Regions from separate parts of the Pilimelia columellifera subsp. columellifera genome, predicted to be linked through region 1. Evidence: predicted binding sites of a transcription regulator. Region 1 holds the regulator's gene; the other holds the start of a gene.
The links. Region 1 encodes HrcA, which represses chaperone genes, less so after heat shock. Its sites were predicted from a motif close to GGTTNGCACNCTCNNNNNGAGNGTGCNAACC; they were not measured.
Positions count from the first base shown of each region.

Region 2: groL (chaperonin GroEL) is a predicted target of HrcA. The motif match lies at 9,709-9,739, and genes of this name have one in related genera.

Region 1 is NZ_BAAARY010000015.1:44,936-59,356, reverse strand. Features, by position in the region: gene holA (DNA polymerase III subunit delta) at 1-188, shown strand, start outside; gene ABD287_RS14945 (hypothetical protein) at 190-693, shown strand; gene rpsT (30S ribosomal protein S20) at 968-1,234, opposite strand; gene lepA (translation elongation factor 4) at 1,522-3,396, shown strand; gene ABD287_RS14930 (GlsB/YeaQ/YmgE family stress response membrane protein) at 3,506-3,790, shown strand; gene ABD287_RS14925 (hypothetical protein) at 3,961-4,791, opposite strand; gene ABD287_RS14920 (enoyl-CoA hydratase-related protein) at 4,920-5,723, opposite strand; gene hemW (radical SAM family heme chaperone HemW) at 5,769-6,989, shown strand; gene ABD287_RS14910 (DUF4870 domain-containing protein) at 7,072-7,659, opposite strand; gene hrcA (heat-inducible transcriptional repressor HrcA) at 7,843-8,865, shown strand; gene dnaJ (molecular chaperone DnaJ) at 8,920-10,065, shown strand; gene ABD287_RS14895 (16S rRNA (uracil(1498)-N(3))-methyltransferase) at 10,062-10,793, shown strand; gene ABD287_RS14890 (histidine triad nucleotide-binding protein) at 10,901-11,248, shown strand; gene ABD287_RS14885 (serine hydrolase domain-containing protein) at 11,254-12,636, shown strand; partial or broken gene ABD287_RS14880 (PhoH family protein) at 12,747-13,442, shown strand; partial or broken gene ABD287_RS14870 (PhoH family protein) at 14,370-14,421, shown strand, end outside.
Region 2 is NZ_BAAARY010000006.1:1,259-15,679, forward strand. Features, by position in the region: gene ABD287_RS08740 (NAD-binding protein) at 1-370, shown strand, start outside; gene ABD287_RS08745 (phosphatase PAP2 family protein) at 381-1,097, shown strand; gene ABD287_RS08750 (DeoR/GlpR family DNA-binding transcription regulator) at 1,230-2,015, shown strand; gene ABD287_RS08755 (ABC transporter ATP-binding protein) at 2,084-3,031, shown strand; gene ABD287_RS08760 (ABC transporter permease subunit) at 3,028-4,032, shown strand; gene ABD287_RS08765 (DUF3263 domain-containing protein) at 4,022-4,360, shown strand; gene ABD287_RS08770 (GNAT family N-acetyltransferase) at 4,928-5,944, shown strand; gene paaN (phenylacetic acid degradation protein PaaN) at 5,968-7,626, shown strand; gene ABD287_RS08780 (GNAT family N-acetyltransferase) at 7,670-8,197, opposite strand; gene ABD287_RS08785 (hypothetical protein) at 8,223-9,140, opposite strand; gene ABD287_RS08790 (cold-shock protein) at 9,303-9,506, shown strand; gene groL (chaperonin GroEL) at 9,962-11,584, shown strand; gene ABD287_RS08800 (dipeptidase) at 11,736-12,875, shown strand; gene ABD287_RS08805 (S8 family serine peptidase) at 12,891-14,421, opposite strand, start outside.

The sequences.
Region 1 (14,421 bases):
AACGGCAGGCCCGTGGCTGGTCAGCCGAGGGTTTGGCGGCGGCGATGTCGGCTGCGGCCGTATGCAACGCCGCGGTCAAGGGCGCGGCGGAGGACAGGGGGTACGCCTTGGAGCGAACGGTTTTCGCGGTGGCTGCCGCGCGCGACACGACGTCGGCGGTTGTCGGCGCTCCCGGCCGGGGGCATTGAGGTGTCCGTCGGCGCTTTCCGCGGTAAGGGGCGTTCCGCGCCCCTGTACGCCCGGCTGCTGCGGTTGCGGCACCTGAAACTGACCGGTCTGCGCTGTCTGCTGCTGTGCGAGGTTCCCATCGGGCTCGCGATCCTGCTCGTGCTCGCCGAGATAGTTCCGTGGTGGTCGGTGCTGGCGATCCCGTTGACGATCGCCGCGATGGTCAAGCTCAACGACGCGCTCACCGCGGTCTTCCCGGCGCCTCAGCCGGCGGCGGCGCCGGCTGGCGCTCGGACGGCCGCGCACAACGCCGGCCGCATTGTCTCGCCCCCGACCCAGCGGCGGGCCGCTGGCGGCCCGCGCCGCCGACGCCCGGTGGCCGCGATGCTGCGGCCGGCGGCGCTGGGACCCGCGGTCGGGGGTTCGATGGACGAGACGATCGAGGTGCCAGCGTCGGCGTTCGCTGAGTCGCGCCCGTTGTGGGACTGGAGGGTGCGCCAGTCAGCCGCCCGCCACTACGACTAGCGGTGTCGCGGCGCCCCGAACAGCCTCGCAGGGCCTGAACACCGCCAACAGCCACGCCGGATCGGGGGAGTCCCGGCCGAGGAGGTCCGGAGTCCCGGACGACGATCAGCGGCCGGGCACGTGCCGCCGAAGCCCGAGCCTCAGGCCGGAGACTTCTGGCCGGAGCCGGACCGAGCCTGGCACGGAAAATCTGGCCGGGCACGAAAACAGGGCGTCGGCTGTTGGCCGACGCCCTGTCACGTTGGTCGGGCGTCTGTCGAGGGGACGCCGTCGCTCAGACTGAGAGGGTCTGGAGCTTCTTGGCGATGGCCGACTTGCGGTTCGCCGCCTGGTTGGAGTGGATGACACCCTTGCTGACGGCCTTGTCGAGCTTGCGACTGGCGTCCCGCAGGATGGTGGTGGCAGCCTCGGCGTCGCCCGTCGCCGCCACCTCGTGGAACTTACGGATGGCAGTCTTCAGCGACGACTTGACAGCCTTGTTGCGCAGCCGGCGCTTCTCGTTCTGCCGGTTGCGCTTGATCTGGGACTTGATGTTCGCCACGCGACAGCCTCGTCCTGTTAGCTCGAATCTTCCGGTTGACACGCCTGCGGAACAAGTCCCCTGCGGAACAAGTCCACCGCACACGCGATCGTTGAGACTACCAGGCTGTTCCGGGGCGGCCAAAGCGAAGGGCGGGACTCCCCGTCGGTGGCCTGGGCGGCCGGTGCGCCGAACCGGTTTCCGGTGACGTGGAATCATAGGGAGGCTCACCCGAGCGATCTTCCAGCGCAAGCGATCACCCCGCGGCGACGCCCCGCCGCAGCGATCACCCGGACGTAAGGACGACCGTGCCTCCGACGCAGCCCGGCCTGAGCCGCCCTGGCGCGACCGACCCCGCGCGTATCCGTAACTTCTGCATCATCGCGCACATCGACCACGGCAAGTCGACGCTGGCTGACCGGATGCTCCAGCTGACGGAGGTGGTCGATCCGCGCCAGATGCGGGCGCAGTACCTGGACCGGATGGACATCGAACGCGAGCGCGGCATCACGATCAAAAGCCAGGCGGTACGGATGCCGTGGACGATCCGTGACGGCGGGCGCGTCGGTGAGCAGGCCGTGCTCAACATGATCGATACGCCGGGCCACGTCGACTTCACCTACGAGGTTTCCCGGTCGTTGGCCGCATGTGAGGGCGCGGTGCTGTTGGTGGACGCGGCCCAGGGCATCGAGGCGCAGACGTTGGCGAACCTGTACCTGGCCATGGAGAACGATCTCAGGATCATTCCTGTCCTCAACAAGATCGACCTGCCGGCGGCGCAGCCGGAGAAGTACGCCGAGGAGCTGGCGCACCTCATCGGATGTGAGCCGGAGGACTGTCTGCGGGTCTCCGGCAAGACCGGCATGGGCGTGGCCCACCTGCTCGACGAGATCGTCCGTCAGCTGCCGGCGCCCTCCGGCGGGGACGCCGACGCCTCGCCCCGCGCCATGATCTTCGACTCGGTCTATGACATCTACCGAGGCGTCGTCACCTATGTCCGGGTCATCGACGGCAAGATCAGCGCCCGCGACCGGATCAAGATGATGTCCACCGGAGCGGTGCACGAGCTGCTGGAGATCGGGGTCATCTCGCCGGAGATGGTCAAGTCCGACGCGTTGTCGGTCGGCGAGGTCGGCTACCTCATCACCGGTGTGAAGGATGTCCGTCAGTCCCGGGTCGGTGACACCATCACCAGTCAGCACAAGCCGGCGACGCAGGCACTGGGCGGTTACAAGGACCCCCGGCCGATGGTCTACTCCGGCCTGTACCCGATCGACGGCTCCGACTACCCGGCGCTGCGCGACGCCCTCGACCGCCTCAAGCTCAACGACGCCGCCCTCGCCTACGAGCCGGAGACCTCGGCGGCGCTCGGCTTCGGGTTCCGCTGTGGCTTCCTGGGCCTGCTCCACCTGGAGATCATCGGGGAGCGGCTGGAGCGTGAGTTCGGGCTCGACCTCATCTCGACCGCGCCGAACGTCGTCTACCGGGTGATCACCGAGGGCGGCGACGAGGTGACCGTCACCAACCCCAGCGAGTACCCCGACGGCCGGATCACCGAGGTCCACGAGCCGGTGGTGCGGGCCACGGTGTTGACGCCCAACGACTATGTAGGCGCCGTGATGGAGCTGTGTCAGTCCCGGCGGGGGAGCCTGCAGGGGATGGACTACCTGTCGGCCGATCGGGTGGAACTGCGCTACACGCTGCCGCTCGCCGAGATCATTTTTGACTTCTTCGACCAGCTCAAGAGCAAGACCAAGGGCTACGCCAGCCTGGACTACGAGCCCTCCGGCGAGCAGTCGGCAGAGCTTGTCAAAGTCGACATCCTCCTGCACGGCGACGCCGTGGACGCCTTCAGCGCGATCGTGCACAAGGACAAGGCGTACGCCTACGGCACGTCGATCGCCTCCAAGCTGCAGAAGCTCATCCCGCGTCAGCAGTTCGAGGTGCCGATCCAGGCGGCCATCGGGAACCGGGTCATCGCCCGGGAGACGATTCGGGCCATTCGCAAGGACGTCCTGGCCAAGTGCTACGGCGGTGACATCAGCCGCAAGCGCAAGCTGCTGGAGAAGCAGAAGGAAGGTAAGAAGCGGATGAAGATGGTCGGCCGGGTCGAAGTCCCGCAGGAGGCGTTCATCGCGGCTCTGTCGACATCCGACTCGCCGGACCCGGGCAAGAAGAAGTAACGCCGTCCGGGTTCGGCAGGCAGCGCCGTCGGTATCAGGTTTGGCCCGGTGGTGCCGTGGGAATTCGGGAGTCGCTGTGGTTCACCTGGCGATGAATAGGAGTGTCCCCATGACTATCGGTGGAATCATCTCGGCGCTGGTCGTCGGCCTGATCATCGGCGCGCTCGGCCGTCTGGTCCTCCCCGGCCGGCAGAGTATTCCGGTCTGGCTGACTATGGCCATCGGTGTTGCCGCGGCGCTGCTGGGCACCGTCATCGCCCGCGCCGTGGGCATGGCGGACACCGCCGGCATCGACTGGACCGAGCTGGCGTTGCAGATCGCGCTCGCCGCGGCCGGTGTGGCGGCGACGGTGGGAATCATGGGCCGCCGGTCGGCGACCAGCTCGCGAATCTGATCGTCACGCCCAGGCTCGACCGCAAGACGCGAAGCTCGACCGCAAGACACCACGGGGGACTTCAGCTTCGGTGGCGGCCCGCTTTAGCGGGCCGCCACCGAGCATTCTGTCGACCAGTCGATGCGACTGGTTCCGGGTGGTCACCGCTGGCCGACGAGCGGGCGCCCACGTCACTGCGACGGAAACACCTCGGCGACCACCGCGGCTGGCCCATCGACGACCTCGCCGCGTAGCCACCGGCCTTCCCTGGCCGTCCACACCTGGCCAGCGAAGGCCACCCGGCTCACGTTCTGCCCTGCGGCGTGGGACACCAGCCAGTGCGCATACCGCCACCCTACGAGATCGTCATCGACGGGAACGCTGAAGGCGTCGGCGTTCAGCGGCACCGTGTCCAACTGGCCCCAGTCCAACAGCAGGCCCTGGGTGAGTTGGTCGGTGGCGCCGTCGGCTGGTGTGGCCGGTGTCGGCACCGAGCAGGCGACCGCGCCGGTGGCCCGGCCGGTCAGCGCCCGGGTGAGCACCTCGGCCTCGTCCGCCCACTTCTGGTACGCCTCCGGGTACGCCGACCGCTGCACCTTCTGGGCGGCGTCCGTGACCCGCATCCGCTGCCAACCGTCCACCTTGGCCAGTGACTGGTAGAACCGGCGGGCGGCATACCTCGGGTTGCGGATCTGCTGGGGCGAGCCCCAGCCCATGCTCGGGCGCTGTTGGAAGAGACCGATCGAGTCGCGATCGCCGCCTTCGAGGTTCTTGAGTTTCGATTCCTGGAACGCGGTCGCCAGGGCGACGACCACCGCGCGTTCGGGCATGGCCCGTCGCAGGCCGATCGCGGCGATGGTGGCGGCGTTCGCCATCTGGTGCGAGTCGAGGACGACCTCGCCGCTGGCGCGCACCACGCAGTGGCGGCCGTCAGCGGCGATCCTGAGGCCGGAGACGAGGTCACTGACCACGACGACGCCGGCGCCAGCGACCACGAGACCGAGGACGGTGGCCGTGGCCACCGCCTGCCGCGTCCGGCGGGCGGACCTCGCGCCCGCGGGCCTGCTGCCCCCCTGCACCGTTGCCCCCCAGCTTCGTCGCCTACCGCGTCCTGCCCGCTCAGATCTGCAGGAGTCGCGGTGGTCAAAGTCTACGCGCGCGGTTCAACCGGTGAGAGCGGCGGAATCCACGCGGCCGGCCGCTTCTCCTTGAACGCCGTGACGCCCTCGCGGCCCTCGTCTGAGCCGAAGTAGCCGACGGACAGCGCCGACAGCTCCGTCAACTCCTCCCGCACCGAGGCTCCGGCCGGCCTGCGCAGCAGCCGCTTGGTCTCGCCGAGGGCTACCGGCCCGCCACGGGCGAGCGCCTCGCAGTAGCCGGCCACGGCCCCGTCCAGCTCCGCCGCCGGCCTGGCCGCCGTGACCAGGCCGATCTCGACCGCCCGCCGGCCGTCGAACACCTCGCCGGTGAGGAACAGCTCGCTGGCCGCCCGCGGGGTCAGCCGACGCAGCACCGGGGCGGAGATGATCGCCGGCACCACGCCGATCCGCACCTCGCTGAAGGCGAAGGTGGCGTCCTGGTCACACACCGCGATGTCGACGGCCGCGATGAGCCCCAGGCCACCGGCCCGGGCGGCCCCGCCGACCCGCGCCACGGTGGGCTTGGGGAAGTCCCAGACCGCGGCGAGCAGCTCACCCAGCATCGCGGCCGGCAGCTCCGCCTCCCCGGCGAACGCGGCGGCGGTCTCCTTGAGATCGGCGCCTGAGCAGAAGACCGGCCCGGTGTGGGCGAGCACCACGGCCCGCACGGTGGCGTCGTCGGCGGCGCCGGCGAGGGCCGTGAGCAGCTCGTTCATCAGCGCCCGGGAGAGGGCGTTGCGGTTTTTGGGGCTGTCCAGGGTCAAGGTGGTGATGCCTCGCGCGGTCTGCGCGTGGACCAGGGGGGCGTCGCTCATGGAGGCACCTTAACGACCCGAGGCGCCGGCGCGGATAATGGGCGGATGCCTGGTGCGCTTCCGGACGGCGAGCCCGTCCCCGATGACGGCGCGTTGCCGGTTGACGCGCTGAGCGCCCTGAGCGGGCGCGGGTTCGGGGTCTACGTCCACGTCCCGTTCTGCGCCAGCCGCTGCGGGTACTGCGACTTCAACACCTACACGGCCGCCGAGCTGGGCGGCGGGATGTCCCGGGAGACGTACGCGGACACAGTCCTGGCGGAGCTGGCGCTCGCCGGCCGGGTCCTCGCCGAGCGCCCGCCGCCGGTGGCGGCGGTGTTCTTCGGCGGTGGCACCCCCACGCTGCTGCCCCCGGACGACCTGGGCCGGATCCTGGAGGCCATCGACCGGACCTGGGGACTGGCGCCGGGCGCGGAGGTCACCACCGAGGCCAACCCGGAGTCGGTCACGCCGGCGTCGCTCCGCAGCCTGGTCGGGCATGGCTTCAACCGGATCTCACTCGGCATGCAGTCGGCGTCAGCGGGGGTGCTGCGGGTGCTGGAGCGCCAGCACACCGCCGGACGTGCGCCGGTCGCCGCCGCCGAGGCCCGTGACGCCGGCTTCGCGCACGTCAACCTCGACCTCATCTACGGCACGCCGGGGGAGTCCGCGGACGACTTCGCGGCCTCGTTGGCGTCGGTCGTCGACGCTGGCGTCGACCATGTCAGCGCCTACTCGCTCATCGTCGAGGACGGCACCCGGATGGCGGCCCGGATGCGTCGCGGCGAGCTGGCGTACCCGTCCGACGACATGGCGGCCGACCGTTACCTGGCCGCCGAGGCGGCGTTGGGCGCGGCCGGTTTCGACTGGTATGAGGTGTCGAACTGGGCCACCTCGGAGGCCGCACGCTGTCGGCACAACCTTTTGTACTGGACCGGCGCGAACTGGTGGGGGCTGGGGCCAGGGGCGCACAGCCACGTCGGCGGGGTGCGCTGGTGGAATGTCAAGCACCCGGCCAGCTACGCCGCCCGGTTGGCGGCGGGCCGTTCGCCGGGGCAGGGCCGGGAGCTGTTGACGGCCGAGGACCAGCTCACCGAGGACGTCATGCTGCGGTTGCGGCTGGCCGAGGGGCTGCCGTTGGCGGCGCTTCCGCCGGCCGCCCACGAGGCGGCGGCCCGGGCGCTCGCCGACGGCCTGCTCGCCGCCGACGCCTACGCCGCCGGCCGGGCGGCGTTGACGCTGCGTGGGCGGCTGCTCGCCGATGGCGTCGTCCGCGACCTGTTGTCGTGACCTGTGCCCGGTCGACGACGAACGCCCTGGTCCCGCGATCCGATGGTGACCGATCGCGGGGCCAGGGCGTTGGCTACGTCGGTTACTTGATCATGCGGAACGTCAGCGGGTAGCGGTAGAGCTGCCCGTCGTTGGCCTTGATGCCCGCGATGACCGGCATGATGATCATGACCGGCACAATGATGATCAACCCGAAGCCGCAGGTCACACCGCCGCCAACGATGGCGATGAGCGTCCAGGTGATCTGGAAGTTGAGCGACTCGATCGCGTGCGCGCGCACCGTCGGCGACTCGTTGCCCTTGGCCAGCATCGCGACCAGTGGCGCGACGAACCCGACCAGCAGCGCCCCGAAGTGGGCGATGAGCGCCCAGGTCTTCTCGTCGCTGTTGGCATAGCCGACCGGTACGCCGGGCGTCGGGTAGCCAGGGCCGCCGGTGGGCGACCCGTAGACGTTGCCGGCCGGCGGCGGGCTGTAACCGCCCGGCGTTGGTGCGCCGTACGGGTTCTCAGGTTGCGGCGGCCCGCCGTACGGGCTCGCGGCCGGCGGCTGGCCGTAGCCGCCCGGCGGCGGCGCCGGCGGGAAGGCCCCCGGCGGCGGTGGCGGCGGCGCGGTGGGGTCGTTGTGGTGCCCGGGCGGCTGATCGCCCGGCTGCTGCGGTGACTCGGTCATGAGGCACACCGTACGGCCCGACGTCCATCGTGAGCCAGGCAACACGTCAGCTGGCCATGATCTGGCAGTTCTGCGGCGTTCCCGCAGCGGAGTAGACTGGCACTCGATTTTGCCGAGTGCCAGCATTCTCTCGCCGGGGGCGAGCGCCAGTTACGCCAAGGCCAGTTACGCCAAGGGGGTGTCGTGGGTCCCGACGATCGCAAGCTCGCCGTGCTCCGCGCCATCGTCGAGGACTACGTGCTGACCCAGGAGCCGGTCGGCAGCAAGGCGCTCGTGGAGCGGCACCAGCTCAACGTCTCGCCGGCCACGGTCCGTAACGACATGGCTGCCTTGGAGGACGAGGGTTTCATCCGGCAGCCGCACACCAGCGCCGGCCGGGTGCCCACCGACCGGGGCTACCGCATGTTCGTGGACCGCCTCTCGACGGTGAAGCCGATGTCGTCGGCCGAGCGTCGGGCGATCGAGCGGTTCCTGGTCGGGGCGGTTGACCTCGATGACGTGGTGCACCGGACGGTGCGGCTGCTGGCCCAGCTGACCAGGCAGGTCGCCGTCGTGCAGTACCCGAGCCTGTCCCGGTCCCGGGTGCGTCATCTGGAGCTGGTTCCGGTCTCCACGACCCGGCTCATGGTCGTCATGATCACTGACACCGGGCGGGTCGAGCAGCGGCTGGTGGAGCTGCCCGGCCCGGCGCCGGCCGACCAGGTGCTGAGCCTTCGACAGAAGATCAACGAGAGGCTCGGCGGGGTTCAGCTCAGCGAGACGCCTTCCCTGGTCCAGGGTCTGGTCGAATCGGTTGAGACGGCCGAGCGTCCAACGATGTCGGCGCTGGCGACCGTGCTGCTGGAGACCCTGGTCGAACGGACCGAGGAACGGCTGGCGCTGGCCGGCACCGCCAACCTGGCCAGGGCCGGGCTGTTCGACTTCCAGGGCTCGCTGCGCCCGATCCTGGAGGCGTTGGAGGAGGAGGTCGTCCTGCTCAAACTCATCGGCGAGGTCGGTCCGGCCATCACCCGGGTCCGGATCGGCGACGAGAACGAGATCGACAACCTTCGGACCACCTCGGTGGTCAGCACCGGTTACGGTCCCGGTACGACCATGGTGGGCGGGCTCGGCGTCGTCGGTCCCACCCGGATGGACTATCCCGGCACCATCGCGGCCGTCCGTGCCGTGGCCCGCTACCTGGGCGATCTGCTGGCGAAGAACTGACCGCCGGGGCCGACCCCCGGCGCCGCACCCGATCGACGCGAGGACATAGAGGCAGTGGCCAAGGACTACTACGGCATTCTCGGCGTGAACCGCACCGCCACGGATGACGAGATCAAGCGCGCCTACCGGAAGCTGGCCCGGCAGTACCACCCGGACATCAACCCGGACCCTGACGCGCACGAGAAGTTCAAGGACATCAACGCCGCCTACGAGGTGCTCTCCGACGACCAGAAGCGGCAGATCGTCGACATGGGCGGCGACCCGCTGGGCCCGGGCGGTGGTGGCGGCCCCGGCGGCGGCCCGGGTGGGCCGTTCGCCGGTTTCCAGGACATCATGGACGCCTTCTTCGCCACGGCGGGCGCCGGCGCCGGCGGTGGACGCGGCCCCCGTCCCCGCACCCGTCCCGGCGCGGACGCGATCCTGCGGCTTGAGCTGGACCTGTCCGAGACCGCGTTCGGCGTCGAGGCGCCGATCACCGTCGACACCGCGATCCTGTGTGCCACCTGCTCCGGCGCGGGCGCCGCGGCCGGCACCCACCCGACGCCGTGCGACACCTGCGCCGGTCGGGGCGAGGTGCAGACCGTCCAGCGGACCTTCCTCGGCCAGATGGTGTCGAGCCGGCCGTGCGCTGCCTGCCAGGGTTTCGGCTCGACCATCCCCTCGCCGTGCGCCACCTGCGCCGGCGACGGCCGGGTCCGGACCCGGCGCTCGCTCACCGTCAAGATCCCGGCCGGTGTCGAGGACGGCATGCGGATCAGGCTGGCCCAGCAGGGCGAGGTCGGCCCGGGCGGTGGCCCGGCCGGGGACCTCTACGTCGAGATCCACGAACGCCCGCACGATGTCTACTCCCGCAAGGGCGATGATCTGCACTGCCGGGTCACCCTGCCGATGGCCTCGGCGGCGCTGGGGACCAGGCTGACCATCAAGACGCTCGACAGCGAGGAGCAGATCGACGTCCGCCCTGGCACCCAGCCCGGCGCGACGTTGCGGCTGCGCGGCAAGGGCGTGCCGCATCTGCGCGGGCAGGGCCGCGGCGACCTGTTCGTCCATCTGGACGTGCGCACGCCGACCAAGCTCGACGCCGACCAGGAACGGATGCTGCGGGAGTTCGCGGCCGTCCGCGGCGAGGACGTCGCCGAGCTGAGCAAGCAGGGCGGCTTCTTCTCCCGGGTCCGGGACGCGTTCCACGGGCACGCGTGAGCGACCCGCTGTTCCTGGTCGACGCGCTGCCGACCGGCGACAGCGCTGTCCTGACCGGCCCTGAGGGCCACCACGCCGCGACGGTGCAGCGGCTGCGCGTCGGGCAGGGCCTTCTGCTCGGCGACGGGCGCGGCGGGATCGCCCGGGCCCGGGTGGCCGCGGTGGCGCGGGGCGAGCTTGAGCTGGCGGTCGGCGAGCGGTGGTTGACGCCGGCGGCCGATCCGCGGCTGGTCGTCGTCCAGGGCCTGCCGAAGGGGGAGCGGGGCGAGCTGGCGGTCCAGTCGATGACCGAGGTCGGCGTGGACGAGATCGTGCCGTGGGCGGCGGCCCGGTGCGTCACCCAGTGGCGCGGGGAGCGGGGCGCGAAGGCCCGCGGCAAGTGGGCCGCCGTCGCCCGGGAGGCGATGAAGCAGGCGCGGCGTAGCTGGCTGCCTTCGGTTGCCGGGGCGCCGGTCGAGTCCACGGCGATCGTCGCGGACCGGCTGCGAGAGGGCGCCTCCTTCGTCCTGCACGAGGAGGCCACGGACCGCCTGACCACGGTGGGCCTGCCGGCCGCCGGAGTCATCACGGTGGTCGTCGGCCCCGAGGGTGGCATCACCGCCGACGAGCTGGCCGCGTTCGCGGCCGCCGGGGCGCGCGCCGTACGGCTGGGCGATTCGGTGTTGCGCACCTCGACCGCGGGAGTGGCCGCGCTGTCGGTGCTCAACGCCCGCCTCGACCGCTGGTAGCCGTTCAACCGCTGGTCGCCGCGCTGAGCGCCGCGCCGTCCGGTTTGGGGGCTGTCCCGGCCGGGGGAGCGCGCGGCGGGCGTCGTCGGCGCCCATAGGATCGGGCGGTGAGCGACTGCCTGTTCTGCCGAATCGTGGCTGGGGCGATCCCAGCGGACAAAGTCATCGAGACCGGGGATACCCTCGCGTTCCGGGACATCGCGCCGAAGGCGCCGACGCACGTCCTGGTCATCCCCAAGGAGCATCACGTCGACATCGCGGCGCTGGCGCAGGCGGCCCCGGCTCTCGCCGGTCAGGTGCTCGCCACCGTCGCGGCGGTCGCCGATGCCGAGGGCCTGCGCGAGAGCGGCTTCCGGGTCATCTTCAACACCGGCGAGGACGGTGGCCAGGAGGTCCCGCATGTCCACGCGCACGTCGTCGGCGGCGCAGCGGTCGGCCCCATGCTGGCCCGGTGAGCGACGTGACGATCACCCCCGACGTCGCGTTCCGCCGGTACTCCCGCGCCACCGCCACCGCCCAGGCCGAGGGGCGGGTCCCGGCGCTGTCGGTGGCGTTGACCCGCGCCGACCGGCCGCTGTGGACGATGCAGATCGGCGACGCGGGCGGCGTGCCGCTCGACGCTGACACCCGGTTCCGGATCGGGTCGGTCACCAAGACGTTCACCGCAGTGCTGGTGTTGCAGTGCCGCGACGCCGGGCTGCTCGGACTCGACGACCCGGTCAGCGCCCATGTGCCGGTCCCCGGTCGCCTCGACGCCACCATCCGTCAGCTTCTGACGCACACCTCGGGAATGCAGCGGGAGCCGTTCGGCGACGTGTGGGACACCCTGGTCGCCCCGGACGACCGCCAGTTCCTCGCTGACCTTGCCCGCGCGGAGCGGGTTCTCGCCCCGGCCCGCCGGTACCACTACTCAAACCTGGCGTTCGCCCTCCTCGGCCAGGTCGTCGCGGCGGCGCGGCGTTGTTCCTGGGCGGACGCCCTGGGCGAGCGTCTGCTGCGTCCGTTGGGCCTGGAGGCGATCACGGTCGAGCCGACCGATCGGGCGGCGACCGGTTACCTGGTCGACGAGTACTCCGACCACGCCCGACCGGAGCCGGCGGTGGACTTCCGTGCCCTCGCGCCGGCAGCCCAGTTGTGGGGCACGGCCGCGGACCTGGCCCGGTGGGCGGCCTTCTTGGCCGATCCGGCGTCGATCGACCCGGCCGGGGCGGTGCTCGCCTCCGCGACGTTGGAGGAGATGCGCTGGCCGCAGACGGTCACCGACAACAGCCTCGGCGCGTTGCAGCTCGGCCTCGGGTTGATGATCCTCAACCGTCCGGACCGGGTGGTCCAGGTCGGTCACTACGGCGCCATGCCCGGGTTCCTGGCCGGGGCGTTCGGCCAGCACGGCGGGGCGGGAACGCCGCGTGCCTTCGGCTGCGCCGTCCTCGGCTCCGCGGGCGGCGCCGTGACCATCCTCGAACTGACGCATCAGCTGCTGGACCTGGCTGTCGCGGCCGACCCGGCTGACGTGCCGCCATGGCGCCCGGGCGAGCCTGCTCCGGAACAGTTCCGGTCGGTGTTGGGGCGGTGGTGGAGCGAGGGCTTCCCGCATGATTTCCGCTGGCGCGAGGGCCGGTTGGAGGCCCGGATGCCCAGCGCCCCGGCGAACCAGCCCGCGTCGGTGTTCGCTCAGGTTCCCGGCGAGCCGGATCTGCTGCGGACGGTCTCCGGCCGCGAGCTGGGGGAGCTGCTGCGGTTGACCCGGGACGCCTCCGGCGCGGTGGTCAGGATGCGCTGGGCGACCTACCGCTACACCCGGACGCAGGAGACGTTCGACGGCGTCCCGGTCAGCCATCCGTGAAGGGCGCCGGCGCGGGAATCGCTTCGCCGGCCGATCCGGCCAGCCGATACGATGGGCGTCTGCATGTCGCGTGAGGAAGCAGGTGGCGCAGGCCCGGTCAGGGCCGAGTTATGAGCGGGAAACCACCCCCCGGGGAGCCGCGGGTCCAGACCACGATCACGGTCCCTGATCCGCATGTCATGGTGCACCTGCTGGGTGCCCGAGATGAGCTGCTGCGTCTGGTCGAGAGCCAGGTGGGCAGCGACATCCACGTCCGCGGAAACAAGATCACCATCACCGGGTCGCCGGCGGACAACGCGCTGGCCGACCAGGTGTTCAGCGAGCTGCTCGAAATGATCAAGAAGGGTGAGACGCTGGACGTCGAGGCGGTGCGGCGCACCGTCGGCATGCTCGTCGAGGGCATCGACGAGCGCCCGGTCGACGTGCTCACCCACAACATCCTGTCCCGGCGCGGGCGTAACATCCGACCCAAGACGGTCGGTCAGAAGCGTTACGTCGACGCGATCGACAAGAACACCATCGTCTTCGGCATCGGCCCCGCCGGCACCGGCAAGACCTACCTGGCCATGGCCAAGGCCGTCCAGGCTCTGCACGGCAAGCAGGTCAGCCGGATCATCCTGACCCGGCCGGCCGTCGAGGCCGGCGAGCGCCTGGGCTTCCTGCCCGGCACCCTGTTCGAGAAGATCGATCCCTACCTGCGTCCGCTCTACGACGCCCTGCACGACATGATCGACCCGGAGTCGATCCCGCGGCTCATGGCGGCCGGCACCATCGAAGTCGCTCCGTTGGCCTACATGCGGGGCCGAGCCCAGCCGGTGACCACCCCGGTGCTCACCCCGGACGGTTGGCGCCCGATCGGTGAGCTGGCCGTCGGTGACCTGGCCGTGGGCTCGGACGGCACGCCGACCCCGGTGCTGGGCGTATACCCCCAGGGTCGCCGCCCGGTGTACCGCGTGGGCGCCTCCGACGGCGCGTCGACGCTGGCCTGTGGCGAGCACCTGTGGACCGTCCGTACCCCGGACGACCGTGACCACGGTCGGGGTTGGCGGGTCGTCCAGACCCAGGACATGATCGGCGACCTGCGGCGCGTGCCGGGGCGCCGGTATGAGCTGCCGTTGGTCGAGCCGGTCGCGTTCGTCCCGCAGGACGTTCCGCTCGATCCGTACGCGCTCGGGCTGCTGCTCGGCGACGTCTGCCTGACCACGACGGCCACGCCGGCTTTCGGCACGGCCGACCCGCGGCTGGCCGGGGCGATCGAGGCGGCGCTTCCCGAGAGCACGCTGGCCGGCACGCGGTCGAGCGCCGCATTCGTGCCGGAGGTCTATCTGTGGAACAGCGCGGCCGTCCGGCTTGCCGTGCTCCAGGGGCTTCTCGACAGCGACGGTGGGCCGGTGACCCAACGCGGTCGCGCCTGCCGGATTCAGTACACGACCTGCTCGTCGCGGCTCCGCGATGATGTGGTGTTTCTGGCGCGTTCGCTCGGTGGGGTCGCCGACTGGCGGCGCCGCCCCGTGCCGCACCGTGGCGACGCCTTCGTGCTGGATATCCGGCTGCCCGCGGGCGTGGCGCCGTTCCGGCTTGGCCGGAAGAAGGCGACGTACGACGCGACCGGTGGCGGACGTCCGAAGCGCTTCGTCCACAGCATCGTGCCGGCCGGGGAGGCCGAGACCGTCTGCATCCAGGTCGCGGCGGCGGATTCGTTGTATGTCACCGACGACTTCGTCGTCACCCACAACACCCTCAACGACGCGTTCATCATCCTCGACGAGGCGCAGAACACGACGC
Region 2 (14,421 bases), on a different contig from region 1:
GGTGCAGCGGGCGTTCCGGACGACGGTGTCCCGGAGCGTGGCCGCGGTGTCCGCGCCGACCTTCGCCGACCAGATGATGAACCGCGAGATCCGGGCGACGATCCCGGTCGAGCGGCATGTGCTGCTCATCGTCGACGTGCCGGTCGATCCGGGCTCGGCCCTGGCTCACGCGACGGTGCGTGACGCGGGTCGGGCCGGGTTGGTCCGGGTGGTGGCGGTGCGGTCGGCCGACGGCGCCGCGGTGTGGAATCCCGGGCCAGGCCGGCCGCTCGCCCCTGGCGACCGGGTGGTGGCGGTGGCGCGTAGAGCCGGCTTGGCCTGGTTGACGGGTCAGGCCACCGCCTCGGACGGGGCGGCGCCGGCCGGCTAGCGTGGGCTGAATGGTGCGGTGGGTGCGTCCGGCTGGGGTGTGGTGGTGGGTGGCTCAGGTGGCGCTGCTGGCGGCGGTGGCGGCGCTGACGGGCGCGCTGGCGGCCGGGTCGCTGCTGGATCTGGACGTGGCCGTCCGAAACTGGATCTGGGACCACCGCCCGCCGGCGGTGTTCAACGTGGCCACCGTTCTCAACTATCTGGGCCAGGGTGGTTGGGTGTTGCTGCCGTTGGCGACGCTGCTGGCGGCGGCGTTGGCGCGGCGGACCCGTTCGGTCCGGCCGCTGCTGCCGGTGGCCGGGGCGTTCCTGGTCACCGGCCTGACGATCGGTCCGATGAAGCTGTTGCTGGATCGCGGCTTCCCGGGCAACGACAAGCTGGCACACCCGGAGCGGCTGTTCAGCGATCCGATCAGGGGCCTCGCCTACCCGTCGGGCCACGCCGCGAACGCCGTCGTCTGGTACGGGGTGATCGCGTTGCTGGTGGCGGGGTTGTTCCGGGCCGCCGGGCGTGAGCTGCCGGCGGAGGCTGGTTGGTTGATCAGGGTGGTTCCGCCGCTGGTCGTGGTGTGTACCACCACCCTGTTGACCCATCACTGGCTGACGGATGCCGTCGCGGGGGTGCTGCTGGGGGTGTTTCTGGACGGGCTGCTGCGCCGGGTGGACTGGGACGCGGTCCCGTTGCCGGCCCGGCTCGGTCCGTGGCGGGGGTCCGCGAATCTGTCGTAAGGCTGCTCGAAGCCCCGGTGTTTCACGCAGGTGACGTTTGCCTTGCTGTTGTTTCGCGCACTAGGCTGCGCGATCAGTCATCGTTGCAGCAGGTAGCGTCCCGTGCCTGTCGTTGGTCGGCGGGGGAGCCGGATGGACCGTTACGCGCGTTGGAACTCGCTGCTTGAGCTGCTTGCCGAGCATGGCCGGATTACCGTCGAGGACGCCGCCGAACGGCTCGTGGTGTCCCAGGCCACGATCCGCCGGGACTTCGACCAGCTCGCCCAGCAGCAGATGATCACGCGGACGCGGGGCGGCGCCGTCGCCAACGGCGTCTCCTACGACCTGCCGCTGCGGTACAAGACGGCCAAGCACTCGGCCGAGAAGCAGCGCATCGGCGCGGCGGCGGCGTCGCTGGTGAACCCGGGCATGGTCGTCGGCCTCAACGGAGGCACCACCACCACCGAGGTCGCCCGGGCGCTGGCTGCCCGCCCCGATCTGGCCAGCGGCGCGGAGACCACGCCGTTGACGGTCGTCACGAACGCCCTCAACATCGCCAACGAGCTGTTGATGCGATCGCGGATGAAGGTCGTCGTGACCGGCGGCGTCGTCCGGCCGCAGTCGTTCGAGCTGGTCGGGCCGTTGGGGGGCGGCATCCTGCGCGAGGTGACCCTCGACGTCGCGCTCCTGGGGGTGGACGCCTTGGACGTCTCCCTCGGCGCCGCCGCCCACCACGAGGGCGAGGCGGCGATGAACAGCCTCATGGTGGCCCGGGCCCGCCGGGTTGTGATCATCGCGGACTCCTCCAAACTGGGCGGTCACGCGTTCGCCCGGATCTGCCCGGTGGACCGGATCGAGACGCTGGTGACCGACTCCGGCGCGCCGGCGTCCGTGGTGGACCGGTTCGAGGCCGCCGGCGTCCGGGTGCTCAGGGCGTGACCCCCGAACATTGACCGACGCCGGTAGAGTCCGGCGGGTGTCCATCCGCGGCTGATCGGGGGAAGCGCGTGACCGGCGTTCTGGAGATAACCGATCTTCGCAAGACGTACCGGAGCCGTCGTCGCGGCCGGCGGCAGGCGCTGGACGGGTTCTCGATGAGCGTCGAGCCTGGTCAGGTGCACGGTTTCCTTGGCCCCAACGGCTCCGGCAAGACCACCACGCTGCGGATCCTGCTCGGTCTCGTCGCCGCCGACAGCGGCGAGATGACCGTCCTGGGCGAACGGCTTCCTGACGCGCTCCCCCAGGTCATCGGCCGGGTCGGCGCGTTGGTGGAGAGCCCGCAGTTCTTCCCCAACTTCACCGGTCGCCAGACGCTGTCGCTGCTGGCGACCGCCGGCGGCGTCCCCGCCCGGCGGGTCGACGACGTGTTGGAGCTGGTCGGGCTGGCCGACCGGGCCGGCGACCGGGTCAAGGGCTACTCGCTGGGGATGCGGCAGCGGCTCGCGGTGGCGTCCACGCTGCTCAAGCAGCCGCAGGTGCTCATTCTGGACGAGCCCGCCAACGGCCTGGACCCGAGCGGCATCCGGCAGATGCGTGAGCTGATGCGCTCGCTGGCCGGCGCCGGCATGACGATCGTGCTGTCCAGCCACATCCTCGGTGAGGTCCAGCAACTGTGCGACTCGGTGACGATCATCGCCGCCGGGCGGCGGGTGGTCAGCGGGACGGTGGCCCAGGTGCTGGCCGCCAACACGGCGGACGCGCTGCGGGTGAGGCTGGCGCGCGAGGAGCTACCTGGGGCGGCGGCGCTGCTCACGGCAGCCGGGGCCGTCGTGAACAGCTACCACGACCACCTTGTCGTCACGGGAATCACGACGCCCGAATGGATCACGCGGACGCTCGCTGAGCGGCAGATGTACGTCTCCGAGCTGACGCCGCTCCCGGTCGACCTGGAGAGCGTTTTCCTCCAGCTCACCGGCGACCCCGCAACGGCTTCTACGACTGAGGTGTCCCAGTGAGGTTGGCCCAGGCGGAGCTCCGGCGGCTGTTCCTACGGCGGTTCACCCGCTGGATGTTGCTGATCGCCGTCCTCGTGTTGTCCGGCGTCGCGGTGACTGCGGCGGTGAGCAGCACGCCGAACACCCCGCAGACGCAGGCGGCGGCGCAGGTGCAGGCTGAGCAGCAGGCACGGGAGATGGCTGAGCAGCACCGTCGGGACGTCGCCGAGTGTGAGGCGGCCCGCGCCCGCGGCGAGGACGTTACCCAGAGCTGGCCGCCTGACTGCGACATCTACGACTACAGCGGCGAGGTCCAGGCGAGTTGGTTCCTGCCGTACGAGTTCGTGTTCCGGCAGGAGTTCGGCAGCTACCTCGCGGTGTTCTTCGGGGTGCTGACGCTGGTCGCCTTCCTGGTCGGCGCGTCGTTCGTCGGCGCCGAGTGGAGCAGCGGGGCGATGACGAACCTACTGCTGTGGCAGCCCCGCCGACTGCGGGTGCTGTTCACGAAGCTGGGTGTGCTCCTGGCGGCCATGACCACGCTGACTCTCGCCTCAGGGGCGTTGTGGACGGCCGGGTTCTGGCTGGTCGGCCGCTTCGGCGGGCGGCTCGGAGAGTTGACGCCCGGAGCCTGGCGTTCGTTCGGGCTCGACGGGCTGCGCGGTCTGACGTTCCTGCTGCTGGTGACCGTTGCATCGTTCGCGATCGCGTCGATCGGCCGGCACACCGCGGCGGCCCTGGGCGCGGTCGTCGGGCTCGGCATGATCAGCGAGGTGGGCGTCCGCATCCTGGTCGAGTCTCTTGAGACGCCGTTCGGCGAACGGTACGTCCTGTCCAGCTACCTGTTGGCTTGGGTACAGAAGTCGTACACGATCGTCGACTACTTCGGCTGCCCGGACGGCGCCGCCTGTCCGGAGCGGACGCTGGTGTTGACCTGGCATGACTCGTTGCTGGTGTTAGGCGTCGGCGCGGGCCTGACGGTGCTGGCGGCGGCCTTGTCGATGCGGCGGCGCGATGTCGCCTGACCTGCGCGCGACGCAGCCCTCCGGGCCGGCTGAATCATCCTGTCCGGTCGAGCCGCCGGGGCCGACCGAACTGTCGGGACACGCTGATCTGTCCGATCGGGACGTGCGGATTCTGGACTTCGAGCGGAAGTGGTGGCGGCATCCTGGCGCCAAGGAGCAGGCTATCCGTGACGAGTTTGATATTTCAGGCATCAGGTACTACCAGTTGCTCAACCGGCTTCTCGACGATCCCCGGGCGCTGGCGCACGATCCGGTGTTGGTTGGTCGGCTACGCCGGCTACGCGCCGGCCGACTGCGGCCACGAGCCGCGGACGCCGCCCTGAGTTGACGCGTGCGGCTCGCGCGTTGCTGGCTGTCGTCGACAAAACGATATGTGATACTAAAAGTAGTTTGCCGAAACTAGGGCATTCGCCCCATGACATCCTCCGAATGGTTTGTCAGTATCCTCCAAACACAGGAGGTTAGGTTGCGCTGTGTGAGGATGATTTTGCCCTGCGTTGAGAAATGGCCCCTAAAAAGTCTTGACGGGCGTTTCGGGGGAGCGCAGGATGGATCTGCGGGAGGATGCATCGCCGTAACACTTTCCGAAGCTGAGCCTTCAGAAGTAGCACGACCCCAGCGCCGACGAGCCCCGCGCCGAAGGTGCTGAGCGAGCATCCTCCCGACCAAACGTCACACCGCACGGCCTCCCCCTCGCGCGACCCGGACGGGTCGCGCGAGCCGTCGTTTACAGGCCACTTCGGCGTTGCGCCCCCTCCAACATCCCTGCTGCGTCAGCGGGCCTCCCCGCGCTCATGGTCCGCAGCGGGCCGCGCCGCGCTGCGCTGCGCATCTCGGGTCGCGCCGCGCCGTAAATCGGTTCCGCGGCTGCCCGCGGTCCGCCCATGATGCCGCCATGACAATCGCGCTCCGCCCGTTCGATGCCACCGACCCTGACGCCGTCGCTGACGCCCATCGGATCATGGCCGCCAGCTGGGCCCATGACGCGCCGGACCTGCCGGCGATCGACCTGGAAACCTTCACCCGGTTCCGGAGGCATCAGCGGCCGGGCTGGGAAGCCGTGCTCATGCTGGCTGAACTGGACGGTCGTCCAGTCGGCTTCCTCGACGTCGGTCTGCCGATGGTGGACAACCGGTCCATCGCCGATGTCACCGCGCTGTTGGTCCTGCCCGAGCACCGTCGGCGGGGCGTGGGGGGCACGCTGTTCGGCGCCCTGCGGGGCATAGCCGCCGAACGTGGACGCACGACCGTCATCCATTCGGTCGCGGCCCCGCTCGGCGACCAGGAGAACTGCCCGGCGAGCCGGTTCGCGCGCGCGATGGGCGCCGCCCCGGCGCAGCACGACCTGCGCAGCCGATTGGACGTCGTCGCGGTCGACCACGGCGAGCTGACCCTTCGGCTGGCGCAGGCATGGTCACATGCCTCGGGGTACTCGGTCGTGACGTGGCAGGACGCGACGCCGGACGAGTTCGTAGCGGACGTCGCCTACCTGGAGGGCCGGCTTCTCGCTGACGCCCCGATGGGTGATCTGGCGTTGGAGCCGCATCGCGTCGACGCCGACCGGATTCGAGCGATGGAGGATCGAGCACGCCTGGTGGGTCGCCGCAGTTACCACGCCGGAGCGCGACACGACGCCTCCGGCAAGCTGGTCGCCTGGACGCTACTCACCCGCGACCGCCTGATCGACTGGCATGCCTGGCAGCAGATCACCCTGGTCGACCCGGAGCATCGCGGGCACCGGCTCGGCACGATTATCAAGATCGAAAATCTGCGGCAGACGGTCGTCGCCGAGCCTGGGCTGAGGTTCATCGACACCTACAACGCCGAGGTCAACGAGCACATGCTCGCGGTGAACCGGCTGCTCGGCTACCGCCCGGTCGAGGCGAGCATCGACTGGCAGCTCATCTTCTGACCCGGCTGCGGCATGATGGCCTCATGACGCACCCGTTCTTCACGGCCCACGCCGACACGCTGAACCGCGCCCTGACCGCGATCGCCGAGCGGACGTACTGGTCGGCCTATCCGGAGTCGCCCAGCCCCCGCGTCTACGGGGAGACCGCCGCCGCCGACGGGCAGGCCGCCTACCAGGCGCACCTTGGCGTCCGGTTCGCGATCGACCAGCCCGGCGCCGGCGATTGGGTCTCGACCGAACGCAGTCCGTTCGGCGTCGAGCTGAACGTCAGCTACCCGCACAGCTCCGTCGACGCGCTCGTCGACGCCGCCTCGGCAGCGCTGCCGGGCTGGCGGGACGCCGGGCCGCAGACCAGGGTCGGGGTGTGTCTGGAGGTGCTGCACCGCATCCACCAGCGGATCTTCGAGCTGGCCAACGCGGTGCAGTTCACCACCGGCCAAGCGTTCGTCATGGCGTTCCAGGCCGGCGGGGCGCACGCGTTGGACCGGGCGCTGGAAGCCGTCGCCTACGCGTACGCCGAGCAGACCCGGCACACCGCGACCGCCCGCTGGGAGAAGCCGGCGGGCAAGGGCGACCCCCTGGTCATGAACAAGACGTTCCACGTCGTGCCGCGCGGCGTGGCGTTGGTGATCGGATGCCGGACCTTCCCGACGTGGAACTCGTACCCAGGTCTGTTCGCGTCCCTGGCCACCGGCAACCCGGTGATCGTCAAGCCGCACCCGGGCGCGGTGCTGCCGTTGGCGCTGACCGTCCAGATCGCCCGTGAGGTGCTCGCCGAGGCCGGCTTCGACCCGAACCTGGTGACGCTGGCCGCCGAGGCGCCGGGCGAGGGCATCGCCTCCGCGCTGGCGACCCGGCCAGAGATCAAGATCGTCGACTTCACCGGCTCGACCGAGTACGGCGACTGGCTGGAGGACCACGCCCGCCAGGCGCAGGTCTACACCGAGAAGGCCGGCCTCAACGCGATCATCATCGACTCCACCGACGACTTCGCCGGCCTCTGCCGCAACCTCGCCTTCACGCTGTCGCTGTACAGCGGCCAGATGTGCACGACCTCGCAGAACATCTTCATCCCGTCGGCGGGCATCGCCACCCCCGACGGCGTGAAGACTTTCGACGAGGTCGCCGCCGGGATCACCGGGGCGGTCGCCAAGCTCACCGGCGACGCCGCACGCGCCGTCGAGCTGATCGGGGCGATCGGCGACGAGCGGGTGCTGGAGCGGATCGAAGCCGCCGGCAAGACGGGCGAGACGCTGCTGGATTCGAAGGCGCTGGAGCACCCGGCGTTCCCGGACGCCGTCGTCCGGACGCCGGTCATCGTCAAGCTCGGGGCCGACGCGGACGCGGTGTACGGCGACGAGTGGTTCGGGCCGATCACCTTCCTCATCGCCACCGACGACACCGAGCAGAGCATCGCGCTGTTCCGGAAGACGGTCGGCGCCAAGGGCGGCCTCACCGCCGGGGTGTACTCGACCGACGAGTCGGTGCTCGACGCCGTCGAGCGGGCCGCCATCGACGTCGGTGTCCACCTGTCGTGCAACCTCACCGGCGGGGTGTTCGTCAACCAGTCCGCGGCGTTCTCCGATTTCCACGGCTCCGGCGCCAACGCCGCCGCGAACGCGGCGCTGACTGACGGCGCCTACGTGGCGAACCGGTTCCGGATCGTGCAGTCCCGTCGCTGATCCTGACGCTGGTCTGACGCGCCACCGGATCCCGGGTGGCGTGTCAGACCGCGCGGCGGTCTCCGGCGGCGCGGCGCAGCCGCGTCTCGGTCAGCCCGGGGATCACCGGATGCGGCAGACCGGTCTCGGTGACGACGAAGCCCAGCTTCTGGTACGCCCGTAACGCCCGGTCGTTGCCGTCGACCACCTCGAGCCGGAGCCGGCCGCGTCCAGCGCCGCGGGACCACGCGGCAACCGGTTCGACGAGCTGCCCGAGCAGCCCGGCGCCCCGGCAGTCCGGCGCGATGTAGACGGCGGCGACCACCGTCTCGCCGGGGTCGCTCGTGGCCAGCCCGACCACCTGGGCTACCAGCTGGCCGTCGTTCTCGGCGACGAAGGCGGCGCTGTCCGGGCCGCTCGCGTTGCGCACGCAGCGGTCGACGTAGAGCTGCCGGGGCGCCGCCGCGGCGTCGGCCAGGGTCTCCAGAAACGCCAGCGGGGTGTCGGCCAGCATCTGAAGCCGGAGCGACCAGACGGCGACAGCGTCCTGTTCCCGGACCCGCCGCACGACGAAACCACGATGCTGGGTCATAGCGGATGATCGTGCCACAGTCGGGTCAGCCGCCCACCAGTTGCGCCCCCACGGACCGGCACAGGCTCTTGCCGTAGCCCAGACCCAGACCGGCCGGGTAGCGGGCGAGCACCCCCACCACCCACCGTTGCCCCACCGCGAGGCAGCTGATGTGCCAGTTGCCGTCGCCCTCCCGCAGAATCCACCCGTTCTTGACGGCCACCGTCGTGGCGACCTTGGGCGGCAGCGCGGTGCGCAGCCCGAAATCCCCGTCGCCGCGCACGGATCGCATCTGGATCAATACCCAGTCGGTCCACCGTGGCCCGGCCGCCCGGCCGTCGGCGATGCACAGGCCGATCCGCACCGTGTCCCGAGCGGAGACGACCGTGTTGCTCCACAACGCGCCGGACGGCCGGCTGTCGGTGAGGTCGCACAGCGCCACCATGCGTCGGATCGACGCCTCCTGCCCCAGCTCGGCGTACAGCTGGTACGTGGTGCTGTTGTCGCTGTCGCGAAGGATCGCCTGGAGGACCCGGAGCCTGGTCGCTGCGGGCTGCCGGTCCCGGGCGAACGCCAGACGGAGGTAGTCGGCGACCAGCCATGCCTTGACCATGGACATGGTGTCGCTGGGCGCTGCCACATTCGCCGACCCGGTGACCCGCCCGGTCTGACGGTCGAGGAATGCCCAGGAGAGGAATCCCTGGCTGCGTACCGACACCGGCCCCGGGCTGAACGGGGCGTGATCGAACGTCGGACGCGGCGAGCCTGTCGGAACGGTCGCCGGGGCGCCGACCGCGTCCGGGTTCGCCGACCGCTCGGCCGCCGGCGTTCCGAAATAGACACTGGCTCCGATGCCGACGGCGATGACGCACAGCAGCGCGAGGGCGCCGTGCAGGGCCTGGTGGGGGAATCGGCGCTGATGAGCGGGATGGCGGTGCGCGGGGGAGTGGTAAGCCGTTGACACATTGGCCTAACGAGCCGTGGCCCCAGGGGCCACGGTGTCCGATTTGTGGGAGTGCGTGAGCTGTGGGCCTCGTGTAGCGTGCGAGTTCGGTTGGCCCGGCTCACGAAGGCATGAGCCGGGGGTCGGCGACGACCCGGCACGATCGAAGTGAGGAAGTGCACCGTGGCGCAGGGCAGTGTGAAGTGGTTCAACGGCGAGAAGGGCTACGGCTTCATCGCGGTCGACGGCGGGCAGGATGTCTTCGTTCATTTCTCGGCGATCGAGATGGACGGTTACAAGTCCCTTGAGGACGGGCAGCGAGTCGAGTTCGAGATCGCCCAGGGCCAGAAGGGCCCGCAGGCTGAGCACGTTCGGCTGATCGCTTGAGCTTCCGTCCGTAGTTTCGGACGAGATCGACAAGACGCTGGGTCTGGGGTTGTCCCCCGCCTGGCGTCTTTGCCGTCTCCGGGCTGGTCAGCGGTCCGGTCCCGGCGGTCCAGCGGGGTTCCGCGCCGCTCATGGACGTCACTGGGCGAGCCGCGACGGGCGGCGCGGGTTGGGTCTCTGTCGTGAACGGCACCCTCCCGCGCGCTTGCACTCGCATGGCGTGAGTGCTAAACAAGGTACTGGCACTCGTTACTGCTGAGTGCCAATTCCATGGTCGGGACGGTGGGGCCACCACGCCGGCGCCTTCGGGCGTCAGCGGGAGTGGCCGGTCGTCGCGGGCTTATCCGGCCCGGCCTACGCCCCTGCCGCCCCGCGGCGGGGGTCGAAGGTGCGTGAAGGATGCGGCGCACGGGGGGTCCCGTTGCCGTCGCTGACGTCCAGGAGGACAACGCCGTATGGCCAAGATCATTGCGTTCGACGAAGAGGCCCGTCGCGGTCTCGAGCGTGGCATGAACCAGCTCGCCGACGCCGTCAAGGTGACCCTCGGCCCGAAGGGCCGCAACGTCGTGCTGGAGAAGAAGTGGGGCGCCCCCACGATCACCAACGACGGTGTGAGCATCGCCAAGGAGATCGAGCTGGAGGACCCCTACGAGAAGATCGGCGCCGAGCTGGTCAAGGAGGTCGCCAAGAAGACCGACGACGTCGCCGGTGACGGCACGACGACGGCGACCGTCCTGGCCCAGGCCCTGGTCCGTGAGGGCCTGCGCAACGTCGCCGCCGGCGCCAACCCGATGGCCCTGAAGCGGGGCATCGAGGCTGCCGTGGCGAACGTCGCCGAGGAGCTGGCCAAGCTGGCCAAGGACGTGGAGACCAAGGAGCAGATCGCCTCCACCGCCTCCATCTCCGCCGGTGACTCCACCGTCGGCGAGATCATCGCCGAGGCGATGGACAAGGTCGGCAAGGAAGGCGTCATCACCGTCGAGGAGAGCAACACCTTCGGGCTGGAGCTGGAGCTCACCGAGGGCATGCGCTTCGACAAGGGCTACACCTCGGCCTACTTCATGACCGACGCCGAGCGGATGGAGGCTGTCCTGGAGGACGCCTACATCCTCATCGCGGACTCCAAGATCGCCTCGGTCAAGGACCTGCTGCCGATCCTGGAGAAGGTCATGCAGTCGGGCAAGCCGCTGCTGATCATCTCCGAGGACGTCGAGGGCGAGGCGCTGGCCACCCTGGTCGTCAACAAGATGCGTGGCACCTTCAAGTCTGTCGCCGTCAAGGCGCCGGGCTTCGGCGACCGCCGTAAGGCCATGCTCGGTGACATCGCCATCCTCACCGGTGGTCAGGTCATCTCCGAGACCGTCGGCCTCAAGCTGGACAACGTCGGCCTCGACATGCTGGGCCGCGCCCGCAAGGTCGTCATCACCAAGGACGAGACCACCATCGTCGATGGCGCCGGCGACGCCGAGCAGATCCAGGGTCGGGTCAACCAGATCCGCGCCGAGATCGACAAGAGCGACTCCGACTACGACCGTGAGAAGCTGCAGGAGCGCCTGGCCAAGCTGGCCGGCGGCGTCGCGGTGATCAAGGTCGGCGCGGCCACCGAGGTCGAGCTCAAGGAGCGCAAGCACCGCATCGAGGACGCCGTTCGCAACGCGAAGGCGGCCGTCGAGGAGGGCATCGTCCCCGGTGGCGGCGTCGCGCTGGTCCAGGCCGGCAAGACCGCCTTCGAGAAGCTGGACCTGGTCGGCGACGAGGCCACCGGCGCCAACATCGTCAAGGTCTCGCTGGACGCCCCGCTGCGCCAGATCGCGGTCAACGCCGGCCTTGAGGGCGGCGTCGTCGTGGAGAAGGTCCGCAACCTCGAGACCGGCTTCGGCCTCAACGCCGCCAACGGCGAGTACGTGGACATGCTTGCCGCGGGCATCATCGACCCGGCCAAGGTGACTCGTTCGGCGCTGCAGAACGCCGCCTCGATCGCCGCGCTGTTCCTCACCACCGAGGTCGTCGTCGCGGACAAGCCGGAGAAGGCCTCGGCCGCTCCGGCCGCCCCCGGCGGCGGGGACATGGACTTCTAGTCCACCCAGCTCACACAGCTCCACCAGTTCGTAACCGGGGCCGGTCCGCGATTCGTGGACCGGCCCCGGCGCGTCCCGGCCTGAGCGCGTCCCCGCGGCCCTGCCCGCCTGCCGTGGCGGGGCGGGCCGCCTCCTGGCATAGGGTCGGGCCATGGAAATCGCGCGGGTGCGGGCGCTGCTACAGCAGGCGCCGGTTTTCGACGGCCACAACGACCTCGCCTGGGAGATGCGCCTGCGGGCCGGATACGACCACCGGGCGCTCGACCTCGCCGCCGACCAGAGCTGCTGCGGCCTCCACACGGACCTGCCCCGACTCGCGGCCGGCGGCGTCGGTGCCCAGTGGTGGTCGGTGTGGGTCCCTGACGACGGGACGGTCGCCTCGCCGGTCGCGGCCACCCTAGAGCAGATCGACTTCGTCCGTGGCTGGGCGGCCGCCAACCCCGGCCGGATGGCCCTGGCCACCACCGCGGACGACGTGGAGCGGGCCAGGGCGGCCGGCCGGATCGCCTGCCTGATCGGGATGGAGGGCGGGCACAGCATCGGCGGCTCGTTGGCGGTGCTGCGGATGATGCACGCGCTCGGGGCGCGCTACCTGACGCTCACCCACGTCCGGAACACGCCGTGGGCCGACAGCGCCACCGATGTGCCCGCGGCCGGTGGTCTCACGGACTTCGGGCACGACGTGGTCCGGGAGCTCAACCGGCTCGGCATGCTCGTGGACCTCTCGCACGTCGCTCCGGCCACGATGCATGACGCCCTCGACACCTCCACGGCGCCGGCGTTCTTCTCCCACTCCAACGCGCTGGCCATGTGCGCGCACCCCCGCAACGTCCCCGATGACGTGCTCCGGCGGGTCCGGGACACTGACGGGATCGTCATGGCCACGTTCGTGCCCTGGTTCCTCACCGAGCCGTCCCGTGACTGGCTCGACGAGGTGTGGCCGGAGTACCAGCGGCTTCTCGACACGCACCCGCTCGGTGGCTCGGACTTCATGGCCGCCCGCAGGGAGCTGCTGCGCCACCGACCCGCCCCGCCGTGCGGCGCGGTGGACGTCGCCGACCACCTTGACTACCTGCGGGAGACCGTCGGCGTCCGGGGGGTCGGGCTGGGCGGCGACTTCGACGGCGTGCCGTTCACGCCGTTCGACCTACCGGACGTGGCCAGCTACCCGACGTTGCTGGCCGAGTTGGCTCGCCGCGGCTGGTCCGATGCCGAGCTGCGGGCCCTCACCTGGGACAACGCCCTGCGGGTGCTGCGTGACACCGAGTCGGCGGCCCGAGCGTCGCGCTGAGCCGCCAGCTGCGGATCACTGCCCGCGGGCCGCCCGGACGGCGGCATGGGCGTCGACCAGCCCTGCGCCGGTGAGCCGGGCCTGGTCGCCACAGGTGTTCGCGCCGGGGGGCACCAGGATCGGCGCCGCGGTGCCGGTGAGGATCGCGCGGGTTCTGGCCAGATCGCCGATCAGCGACGGCTGTGCCGACCACAGCAACGCCACCACCCCGGCGACGTGCGGGGCGGCCATCGACGTTCCGTCCTGACTGGCGTACCCGCCGCCGGGCATGGCCGAGACGACATCCGAGCCGGGAGCGGCCAGGTCCGGTTTGCCGCTGCCAGGGCCGCCGCGGCTGGAGAAATCGGTGACCTCCCGGCCCCGGTCGACCGCGGCCACCGACAGCGCGTCACGGTAGGGGGCCGGCGGGTCGCTGATCGAGCCGCAACGCGGCCCGGAGTTGCCGGCCGCGGCCACGAAGAAGACGCCGGCGGCGGTGAACGCGGCGACTGCCGGCGCCAGCGCCTGGCGGTCGCACCCCTCCAACGGCGGGCAGCCCCACGAGTTCGTCAGCACGTGCGGCGCCCGGTCGGGGCGTCCGTCCCGCAGCGGGTCGGCGCCGGGCGGGAACGGGGCGAGCAGGAACTGGAGGCAGTCCAGGTACAGCGCCGGGTTGCCGAGGTTGCGGTCGAGATTGACGCAGCCGACCCAGGCGGCGTCCGGGGCGACGCCGACGCCACCGCGACCGACCGCGGTGGCCAGCGTGTGGGTGCCGTGGCCAGCGTGGTCCTGCGGGAACCGGCTGTCGTTCCACGGGTCGCGCCAGGAGTCGTCGCCGCCGCGGAAGCCGCCGGCGAGCGTGGGGTGGGCGCCGTCCACGCCGGAGTCTGACGTGCCGACGACGATGCCCCGTCCGCGCACGCCGAACTCGTTCCACACCCGGTCAGCGTTGATCATTCTGAGGTTCCAGGTCGGGCCGGTCGGGGCGGTCCGGTCGCCACGTGCGGTCCCGACCGGCGCGGGCAACGGACGTAGCCGTGGCGACAGCAGCACCCGGTCGACCCCGGGCAGGCTCTCCAACCATGGCCGCAGCGCCGGGCCGGCGTCCACCTCGATGGCGTTGACCAGGTAGTACGGAGTGTGGGCGAGACGTTTGCCGTCCAGCTCCCGGCGCAGGTCCCGCTGGGTACGGTCGGCGTGCGCGACGAGGCGGTCGTAGACCGCCCGGACCCGGGTAGGGTGCCCGGCCGCCCCGGCCGGACCTGCGGGTAGGCCCACCAACGACGCCTGGTCGTCGAGGATCACGAACAGGCGCTCGCCGTGCAGCCCAGGTTGCCCGGCCGCCAGGTGCACCCCGGCCCCGGACGCCACCAGCACGATGGCCGTCGTCACCGCGCCCAGACGCCGCGACGAACCCCATGCCGGCGCCCACCCCGGCCCGCCAGCCGGCGCCGGCCGGCCCGCCAGCCACAGCACCCCGCCCAGGAGCCACGCCAGCGGCAGCGACACGAGCGCCGCGACGAGCGTCCAGAGCGGAACGTCGCGTCCCAGCAGCAACAACGTCATC